2 regions of the Nocardioides baekrokdamisoli genome follow, and region 2 is predicted to be linked to the other one. Evidence: predicted binding sites of a transcription regulator. Region 2 holds the regulator's gene; the other holds the start of a gene.
The links. The regulator LexA, encoded in region 2, represses DNA repair genes until DNA is damaged. The targets are predictions, from matches to a motif close to TCGAACANNTGTTCGA.
Positions count from the first base shown of each region.

Region 1: KCTC_RS03880 (HNH endonuclease signature motif containing protein) is a predicted target of LexA. The motif match lies at 774-789, and genes of this name have one in related genera.

Region 1 covers NZ_AP019307.1:808,907-813,680, forward strand. Annotated here, with positions in the region: gene KCTC_RS03870 (YbjQ family protein) at 1-26, opposite strand, end outside; gene KCTC_RS03875 ((4Fe-4S)-binding protein) at 66-698, opposite strand; gene KCTC_RS03880 (HNH endonuclease signature motif containing protein) at 822-2,060, shown strand; gene KCTC_RS03885 (hypothetical protein) at 2,079-3,125, opposite strand; gene KCTC_RS14645 (hypothetical protein) at 3,112-3,285, opposite strand; gene KCTC_RS03890 (acyl-CoA dehydrogenase family protein) at 3,524-4,723, opposite strand.
Region 2 covers NZ_AP019307.1:1,185,425-1,190,198, reverse strand. Annotated here, with positions in the region: gene KCTC_RS05740 (MXAN_6640 family putative metalloprotease) at 1-1,121, opposite strand, end outside; gene lexA (transcriptional repressor LexA) at 1,183-1,920, opposite strand; gene KCTC_RS05730 (LysM peptidoglycan-binding domain-containing protein) at 2,198-2,560, shown strand; gene KCTC_RS05725 (hypothetical protein) at 2,787-3,068, shown strand; gene nrdR (transcriptional regulator NrdR) at 3,494-3,964, shown strand; gene KCTC_RS05715 (vitamin B12-dependent ribonucleotide reductase) at 4,067-4,774, shown strand, end outside.

The DNA.
Region 1 (4,774 bases), 380 kb from region 2:
AGGTCATTCGTGGTCACTACGAGCATGTCGCCACCGTAGCCGCCGGCGAGGCGGGCGTCGACGGCTCAGACCCGGCGGAACTTGAGGGCTCCGGTCGGGCACTGACCGACCTGTTCCTCGATCCGCTCGGCCGGCGCTGCCTCGGGATGGATCCACGGCCTCTCGGTCGGGTTGAAGACCTTGTTGAGCTGCGTCCAGCACCGGGTGGAGTGCTGGCAGAAATCGGGTCGCCACTCGACCACGAAGCCGTCCCCGGCGTACTCCTTGGCCTCGGCCTCGCCCGTGCGCTCGACGAACGTACGCACGGTGACCTGCCCCTCGAGGAGCCGGGAGATCGGGCAGTTCGCGGCCACCTCTCTCAGGGTCACCTGCTGGTCGGCGGTCAGTGGCGACGTGAACACGATGTCGCGATCCAGGGTCGTCACGGTCTCGCCGTCCTTGAGGGCGGTGAAGTAGTTGACGGCGACCCCGATCGACGGGACGTCCCAGCCGACCTTCTCGATGTGCATCCGCAACGTGATCAGGGTGCAGGTGGCCAGGGAGGACAGCAGCAGCGTGAACGGATCCGGCCCGACGTCGTGGCCGCCGTTCTTCGGCGGCTCGTCCGCGATGAACTCGCCGTTGCGCCAGTGCACGGTGGTGGAGTACGCGGCCTCGCCGATCTCGGCGCGTACGGGTTCGTTCATCCGGTAGTGCATGTCATACCTCCGTCGCCATCGTTGCGGGCGGCTGCTGGGAAGGCAACGAAGTGGTTGGGCAAATCTGCACCAGGTTCGAACACGTGTTCGTTTTTGTCGGTATTGAGCGGTAAAATGTTGGCAATGAAGGAGGTCGACGACATGTCCACACCCGATGCCCACCCGGTGCTCGCGTGCGTGCGCTCTGTCCGAGCCGCTCTGGTCGACGTCGCCGATCTCGACCCGACCTTCATGCCCACGCGCGACAAAGCTGCCGCATTGCTCGCGATCGGTGAGGCACTTGCCGCGGCCAATGCGCTCCAGGCGCGACTACTCGCCTCGGCACACGAGCTGGCCCTCGACGCCGGCACCCGGGACGTCGCAGCCTGGTTGGCCTCGACCGCTCACGCGGACCACGGGTCCCTGAGGCGGACGATGGAGTTGGGACGGCGCCTTGAAGCCGCCCCGATCGTGTCGGCTGCGTTCGCGGAGGGCCGGATCGACGCCCAGAAGGCTGACATCATCCTGCGGACGTTGGAGGAGTTGCCGGAGGAGACCCCCAGGAGCCTGCGCGACCAGGCCGAGGCCGAACTGGTACGCCGCGCCCCGGATTTCTCCCCGAAGGCGCTCGCCCGACTGGCCCGCCACCTTGAGGCCGTCGTCGATCCGGACGGCGCCGATGCGGCTGAAGGCAGAGCCCTGCTCCGCGAGGAACGATCCGCCTGGGACAAGACATCGCTGCGGATCACGCCTCGGTTCGACGGCACCGCGCGGATCAACGGGGTGATCCCGGAGGAAGCTGCACACCGTCTCAGGACGTACCTCGAGGCGTACACCCAACCTCGGAAGCTCGAGGGCGAGGTCGTACGCACCGATCAGCGAATGGGGCGCGCCTTCTGCGACCTGGTGGAGCGCATCGACCCCGCTGGACTCCCCCGGCACGGCGGCGATACGACCACGGTGATGATCACCGTCCCGCTGGACGACCTGCGCGCCGAACTGGGCACCGCCGCGATCGGTGGCCTCGATTCCGAAGGTCGTCTCAGCGCAGCCGAAGCGCGCCGCCTGGCTTGCACCGCCGACATCATCCCGGCCGTCCTCGGTTCCCGGTCCCAGATCCTCGACCTCGGGCGTACGCAACGCCTCTTCTCGCCAGCACAACGAAAGGCCCTGCGGACGCGCTTCACGACCTGCCAGGTCGAAGGCTGCGACGTACCCTCGACCTGGTGCGATGCCCATCACGAGGACCCGTGGTCGTCTGGTGGCCGCACCGATCTCCGGAACGCTCTGCTCGTCTGTGGTCACCACCACCGCCGACTGCACGACAGCCGCTACTCATCGACCAGGTCGGTCGATCAGGTCATCGTGCGGCTGCGTAGGTGAAGCCGTCGCCTGGTCCGATCATTGCGGGGCAAGCAGGTACGGCAGTCGCCGTGTCAGAAAGGCTCTGGGGAACTCGTCGCGAAGCCGCCAGAGGCCGGCGTCGATGACGAAATGCGCCATCACGGCACCGAGGTAGCCACCGAACAACCAGCGGTCGAGGCCGCTCGTTCCGGAGTGGAGGTGGGAGGCCTGATTGAGCACAAGGCCCAGCACCACCGCGATGTTCAAGCAGATCAGGACCCCGACCTGTGCGGGCACCGTCTCCGTCGGTGCACCGGCGATCAGGCCCACCAGCAGGAGGTACTGCATCCCGTGGGCGATGGTCAGGCCGGCAACCGCCGCGTAGGGGGATTCGAACAGGAACGCGGGAAGGAAGAACGCGAGGCTCGTCCCGTAGATGATCAGAAACATCGCCGGTCGATCGCTTCGCGGGCGCCTGACAGCGGCCGTCGCTCCCACCAGAACAGCACTGACAAAGGCACCCGCCCCGCACGCAGCCACCGCCTGCAGCGCCGGGTGCAGCCAGGAGTCGAAGACCCCGTGCCGATCGATCTGGAGCAGCGCCGGGTGTGCGACCAGCCAACCGACGCCACCGATTCCGGCCACGGTCAGAGCCGCTCGTTCGATTCCAGTGAGACGAGCCGCGCCCAGAGATCTGGCTGCTAGCGCCGAAATACCCAGGTTCTGCTTCTGGAAGTGGAAGAACTGCCAGGCGAAGTAGCCGGACAGTACCCACGTCATCGCCTCGGTTGAAGCGATCGCGGCGATCATCGCCGTCACGACGACGAGCGCCAACGGGATCCAGTAGTAGCGCCACGGATGTCCGCGCATGTGGGTTCGCACATCGGCGACGGTGTAGAACCACGCCGTCGCTCCCACATGAACCGACGAACCCACGAACAGCAGCCACACCAACGCCGTCGGCGGCGACGAATGGATCGAAGGGGCCAAGGACACCGCGAGGACCAAGGGTCCGACGGTCAGAAGAAGGGTGGCGAGCAGCCAGATCGTCCGGAGCGACCGGGCTGAGCCCGGGGCGACCGCGTACGGGTCAGCCGCCGCCACATCCACCCGCTGCGCTGGCCGACGATCCCAACACCACGGCCCCGGTCGTGATCGCGACGCCACACGTGACGACGACCCAGACCCAGGTGCGTGACCACCACGGGCGCCTGAACGGGGCGTAGGGGACGTCGTACGACGTTGTGTCCGCTTGCTCCAGCATCGCTGCCCCCGTCTTCGGCGGCGCCTCCGTGGCGCTTCTCCGCGACTCTACAACCGGCGCCGTACCCACGAGCGGGATCACGACCTCGACACTCGCCGGCGGCCCAACAGACGATGCCCCGCCACCACACCGGGTGACGGGGCATCGATCAAGCCGAATTACGGCCGCCCCAAAGGGCGGCGGGACTTCGTCGCTCAGCGCGACCGCCCGCGCAAGCGCGGCCGGTCGACCTCGCTCCTCAGCCCTTGGCTGCGTACTCCTTGAGGAGCGCGCGACCGATGATCATCTTCTGGATGTCGGAGGTGCCCTCACCGATGAGCATGAACTTGACCTCGCGCATCAGGCGCTCGATCTCGTACTCCTTGGAGTAGCCGTAGCCACCGTGGATACGGAACGAGTCCTCGACGACCTCGTTGGCGTACTCCGACGCGAGCATCTTGGCCATGCCGGCCTCGACGTCCATGCGCTTTCCGGTGTCCTTGAGGCGGGCGGCACGGACCATCATCGTGTGGATGGTCTCGACCTTGGTGGCCATCTCCGCGAGGCGGAAGAGTACGGCCTGGTGCTCAGCGATCTGCTTGCCGAAGGTCTTGCGCTGCTGGGCGTACGCGACGCCGAGCTCGAAGCCACGGATCGCCAGGCCGCACGCGCGGGCAGCGACGTTGACCCGACCGACCTCGACGCCATCCATCATCTGGAAGAAGCCCTTGCCGGGGACGCCGCCGAGGATCTGGTCGGCACCCAGGCGGTGGTCCTCGAGGACCAGCTCGGTGGTCTCGACGCCCTTGTAACCCATCTTGTCGATCTTGCCCGGGACGGTGACGCCCTGAGCGGTCTGGCCGAAGCCGGCCTCTTTCTCGACGAGGAAGGTGGTCATGTTCTTGTAGACCGAGTCAGCACCCTCGTCGGTCTTGGTGAGCACGGCGACCAGCGTCGAGGAGGCACCGTTCGTCAGCCACATCTTCTGACCGGTGATCGAGTACGAACCGTCCTCGAGCTTGGTGCCCTTGGTGGAGACGGCCGAGACATCCGAGCCGAGACCCGGCTCCGACATCGAGAAGGCGCCACGGACCTCGCCGGTCGCCATCCGCGGAAGGTACTTCTCCTTCTGCTCCTGGGTGCCGTGCTGCATCAGCAGGTACGCGACGATGAAGTGCGTGTTGATGACGCCGGAGACGCTCATCCAGCCGCGAGCGATCTCCTCGACGACCAGGGCGTACGTCAGCAGTGACTCCCCCAGACCGCCGAACTCCTCCGGGATGGTCAGGCCGAAGACGCCGAGCTCCTTGAGTCCGTCGACGATCTCCTGCGGGTAGGTGTCGGAGTGCTCAAGCTCCTGGGCGACCGGGATGATCTTGTCCTCAACGAACTGGTGGACGGTGTTGAGGATCTCCTGCTGGATGTCAGTCAGGCCATCGGTCTGGGCAAGGCGAGCCATCTGGTTCCCTTCGATCTGTGTCAATCTGGGGGCGGCAGCCCCCTGCGGGCA
Region 2 (4,774 bases):
ACCGTCCTGCTCCAGGCAGCTGCCGACGCGGGATAGTGGGCGCCCTGCGCGTACGTGCTCCGCGGGTGCCGGTTGCCGGCGCTGAAGGCGAGCCACGTCGCCGGGAAACTCGCCCTGACCCGCGCCAAGGCGAACTTGATGGCGCTGATCGAGAAGTACCGCGCGGCGTTGTGGCTGTTGTCGGAGTAGCGCCATGCGTTCAGGATCAGCGACGGCATCGAACCGGTCTTCGCCGGGAACTTCTCCGTGAGGTACTGGAACCAGAGGAAGTCCTGGTAGACCGACATGTTGTAGCAGCCGCTGCCGCCGCCAGAGTTGTCGTCGAGCGGCAGCCAGGGCGTGCCGACGACGCCGCACTGCGAGGCGTCCAGGTACTGCCAGTTGTCCTTCACTGCGGGGTAGACCTGCGTCTCGGCCCACGCGGCGGTCGCCTCCATGAACCAGCGGTCCTCGTCCACGTCGTAGGCGAACTGAGTCGCGTGGAAGAACTCGTGCGCGACCGTCGCCTGCATCACCTGGGTGGATGTGTACGGGTTGTTGCAACTGTCCGGGAACCCGGTCTGGCTGTGTTGATCGCAACTGAAATCGTTGTCCAGCACCATGTACGCCGGACCGTCGGTGCCGCCTGTGGGGCTGTCGGCCGCGGGTGCCGTGAAGCCGTACGCGCCCTTGTAGGCGCCGCTCTGCCAGGTGAATAGGTCGACGAGGAACACATTGATCGACGGCGTGGCGTTGCCGGAATTGGGATCAGCCTCGATCGCCTTGTAGCCCGAGCTTGTGTAGACGTCCTCGGCGTGTTGGTAGGCCGCGACCATGTCGCTGACGAACTGCGAGGTGGCTGCGTTGGCACCGGATGTCGTGTAGTTCACGCAGACGTTGACCGCCAGGCCGACGGTGCACTGCTGGCTGGTGTCGAAACTGACGTCGCCCTGGGGAACCGACGTACGAGCCAGCGGCGCCTTCGGTCGGGCTCCGGAATCCAGGTGGTGCGAGCCGTAGTTGATGAACACCGGCCCCCCGACATTCGGGAGGTGTGGCACCGGCTTGGTCGCAGCCTCAACTGGCGCGCTCAACCCGCCGAGCAGGAGCGAGACCGTGAGCAGCAGGCCGAGGCGACGCATGCCCGAAATCCTATGTCGCGCCACCGACAGAACTGAGCTCCGCGATGGCGGCCCTCGATGGTCAGATGGTGCGCAGAACCGCCGTCACGATGCCGAGGATCGTGGCGTACGTGCCGTCGATCGGGTCCAGTGAACTGTTGTGCGGCAGCAGCCAGGTCTGACCGTTCTTGCGCTGGAACTCCTTGACGGTGGCCTCGTCGTCCAGCAGGGCCGCGACGAAGTCGCCGTTGTTGGCGGTGTTCTGCTGTTTGATGACGATGTAGTCGCCGTCGCAGATGGCAGCCTCGATCATCGAGTCGCCCTTGACCTTGAGCAGGAACAGCTGACCGTCGCCGACGAGTTCCTTGGGCAGCGGGAATACAGCTTCGGTCCTCTCGTCGGCAAGGATCGGGGTGCCGGCCGCGATGGTGCCGACCAGAGGCACGTTCACCGCCGTCGGGAAAACGTCGTAGCCGCTTTCGTCGAACGTCCGCTCGACCGAGTGATCGGGCTCGATGCGCGCCTGTCGGGCAGCCAGCACCTCGGGAAGGAAGACCTCGAGGGCGCGCGGACGGTTCGGGTCGCGACGAATGAAGCCGTGCTGCTCCAGGACCTTCAGTTGGTGCGCGACCGAACTGCTGCTGGTCAGGCCGACCGCGGCGCCGATCTCGCGCATGCTCGGCGGGTAGCCCTTGCGCTCGATGTGCTCGCGCAACGTCGTCAGGATGCGCTGCTGTCGCGCGGTCAGTCCCGAGGCGTCGGCTGGGCCGTCCGGCAATTCGCTGACCTCGCCGAGAAGGTCGCTGGTGTCCTTCGTCATGGAAGCACCGTACGCCGCGAGGACCGGGCCGTTCAAACATCTGTTCGATTCGCGGCGTGTCGGCAGGACGACGGAATTCGAACATCCGTGCGACACGCCGTACGAACGAATGTTCGAAGAAATCCTCGACTCTATCGAACACGTGTTCTATAGTCGTACACATGTTCGAACGATGAGCCGATCGAGATCGACCGACACCTGGGCTCCAGAAATTGTCGGTGGTCGCCGATAGACCTCATCCCAGAAGGCAGTTCCTACTTCCCCAGGAGTGATTCACATGAGCGCAATGACGATCGAGTCCGTGATGGTCCGCCCGGCCCGTCCGGCGTTGACGGTGGTTGCTCCGGCGGCCCGCACCGTCCGGCTGACGCGCCGTGGTCGCCTGGTGGTCTTCGTTGCCGTCCTTCTGGGTCTGCTTGCGCTCGCCGTGCTCGGCAGCCAGATCGCCAGCGCGGGAGAGCATGCCGGCGTCATCAGGACGCACACCGTCATGGTCAAGCCGGGCGACTCGCTGTGGAACGTCGCGGCTCGCGCCGCCGGTGACGGCGACGTCACCGCGATGGAGGACCGGATCATGAAGCTGAACGGGCTGAGCTCGGACAGCGTCCAGGCCGGTCAGGTGCTGCGCGTACCTGCCTGACGCACAAGCCGCGTACGCGCTGATTCGACCCCAGGGCGTACGACCGGGGGAAACACGGTGCCGTGAGGCGCCACTGCGAGGGGCGAGCCCGTTCTTGGGGAAGAAACGTTGCCTGTAGGCATATGGCTCGCCGCTCGTGACAAACAGATCGGCCCTTGTTTGCCGCCAAGGCGGGCAAGGGTCGTTCTGCGTTCCGGCGGGCCGATCGTCTGGCAGATTGTGCATGGTGCGCGACCGACGTGTAGCCCATCGCCTGGGCTGGATCCGACGGCGGCGCAACCCGCTGCCTGGCCTCGGCAGTGGCTACCGCGCGTGGGGCACGCTCCTGTTCTTGCTCGTCATTCTGTTCGGCGGCGGTGTCGGCGGGCTCGCTCGCGGCCACGACACCGTCGGTTCCGTCGCCTTGCTTGTTGGTGGGATCGCGCTCGTTGGACTGTTCGCGGCATACGTCATGCGACCGGTTGGCAAGCCTGGGGCGATCAGGGCGTCACGCACTCATCGGGCCTGACTGCTGAGGACTCGTATGCGGCTCGATGTGTTCTGACGACGTATGAGGTACGTCGCCAGAACATACGAGGCGTGGTCGGGCGCGGCGTGAGCGAGGGCGACCTTCTGGTCCCGACCTGATGGGGCGTATTGGTGTCAACCGACCTTCATGGGGAAGAAACGGGTTCGCCCCTCGTACGTTTGCCTTCGCGTTTGGACTCCGACACGCCGAAGTTCTCAGCAGGCCTTGCGCCCCTAGTGCTGAAGTCGTAAGGTCACCACTACATCTAGTAGTTACACGGATGTAGTTTTCCACATCTAGTTCACAATCGACCGATCCCCATCCACAGATCAGCCGGAAGAATTCACAGGATTCGCTGGTTATCCACAGGACGAAGATCACATCGGTGGACAAAGCGGTTTCCAGAAACCGAGAGGAGCGAGGTCATGCACTGTCCGTACTGCCGTCACTGCGACACCAAGGTCCTCGACTCCCGTGTCGCCGACGACGGACAGTCGATCCGTCGGCGCCGCGTCTGCCAGGAGTGCGACAAGCGCTTCACCACGACAGAAGTGATGCAGTTGACCGTCCTCAAGCGCTCGGGTGCGACGGAACCCTTCTCGCGCGACAAGGCCGTGGCCGGCGTACGCAAGGCGTGCAAGGGCCGACCGGTCACCGAGGATCAGCTCGCCATGCTCGGCCAGACGGTCGAGAACACGTTGCGCGGCGAGGGGTACGCGGAGGTTCCGGCCCATGAGGTCGGCGTCGCGATCCTGGCTCCGTTGCGGCAGTTGGACGAGGTGGCCTACCTCCGATTCGCGTCGATCTACCGGTCCTTCGAGTCCGCGGCCGACTTCGAGGACGAGATCGCGTTGATGCGGACGGAGCGACAGCTCCAGGCAACACCCGCCCCCTAGGGGCACACAGACCGCCCAGGTCGGCCGTGGGGAAGCGTGCCGACCTGGGCAACCACCAGCAATGCAGTTCAGATACGAAGTTTGAGATCCAGGGGAGAAGACATGACGGAGACGGTGAGCAGCGCGACGAGCGCGGCCCAGGGTTCAGGCGCGGGGCTGACGATCGAGCGGATTTTCTCGACCGAGGGTGTGCACCCGTACGACGAGATCAACTGGGAGCGTCGCGACGTCGTCCAGAAGAACTGGAAGACCGGCGAGACGGTCTTCGAGCAGTTGGGCGTGGAGTTTCCCGACTTCTGGTCGATCAACGCTTCGACCATCGTCACCACCAAGTACTTCCGTGGCGCCGTCGGCGCGGACAACCGTGAAGCCAGCCTCAAGACGCTGATCAACCGCGTCGTGGACACCTACACCGAGGCGGGCATCAAGCACGGCTACTTCCGTACGGCCGTCGACGCCCAGACCTTCTCCGACGAGCTCACCTACCTGCTCGTGAACCAGTACTTCTCCTTCAACTCCCCGGTCTGGTTCAACGTGGGTACGTCCGCTCCGCAGCAGGTCTCCGCCTGCTTCATCCTGAGCGTCGACGACTCGATGGACTCGATCCTGAACTGGTACCGCGAAGAGGGCTTCATCTTCAAGGGTGGCTCGGGTGCTGGCCTGAACCTCTCCCGGATCCGCTCGAGCAAGGAGCTGCTGAAGTCCGGTGGCACCGCCAGCGGCCCGGTCTCCTTCATGCGTGGTGCTGACGCCTCGGCCGGCACGATCAAGTCCGGCGGCGCGACCCGTCGTGCAGCCAAGATGGTCGTC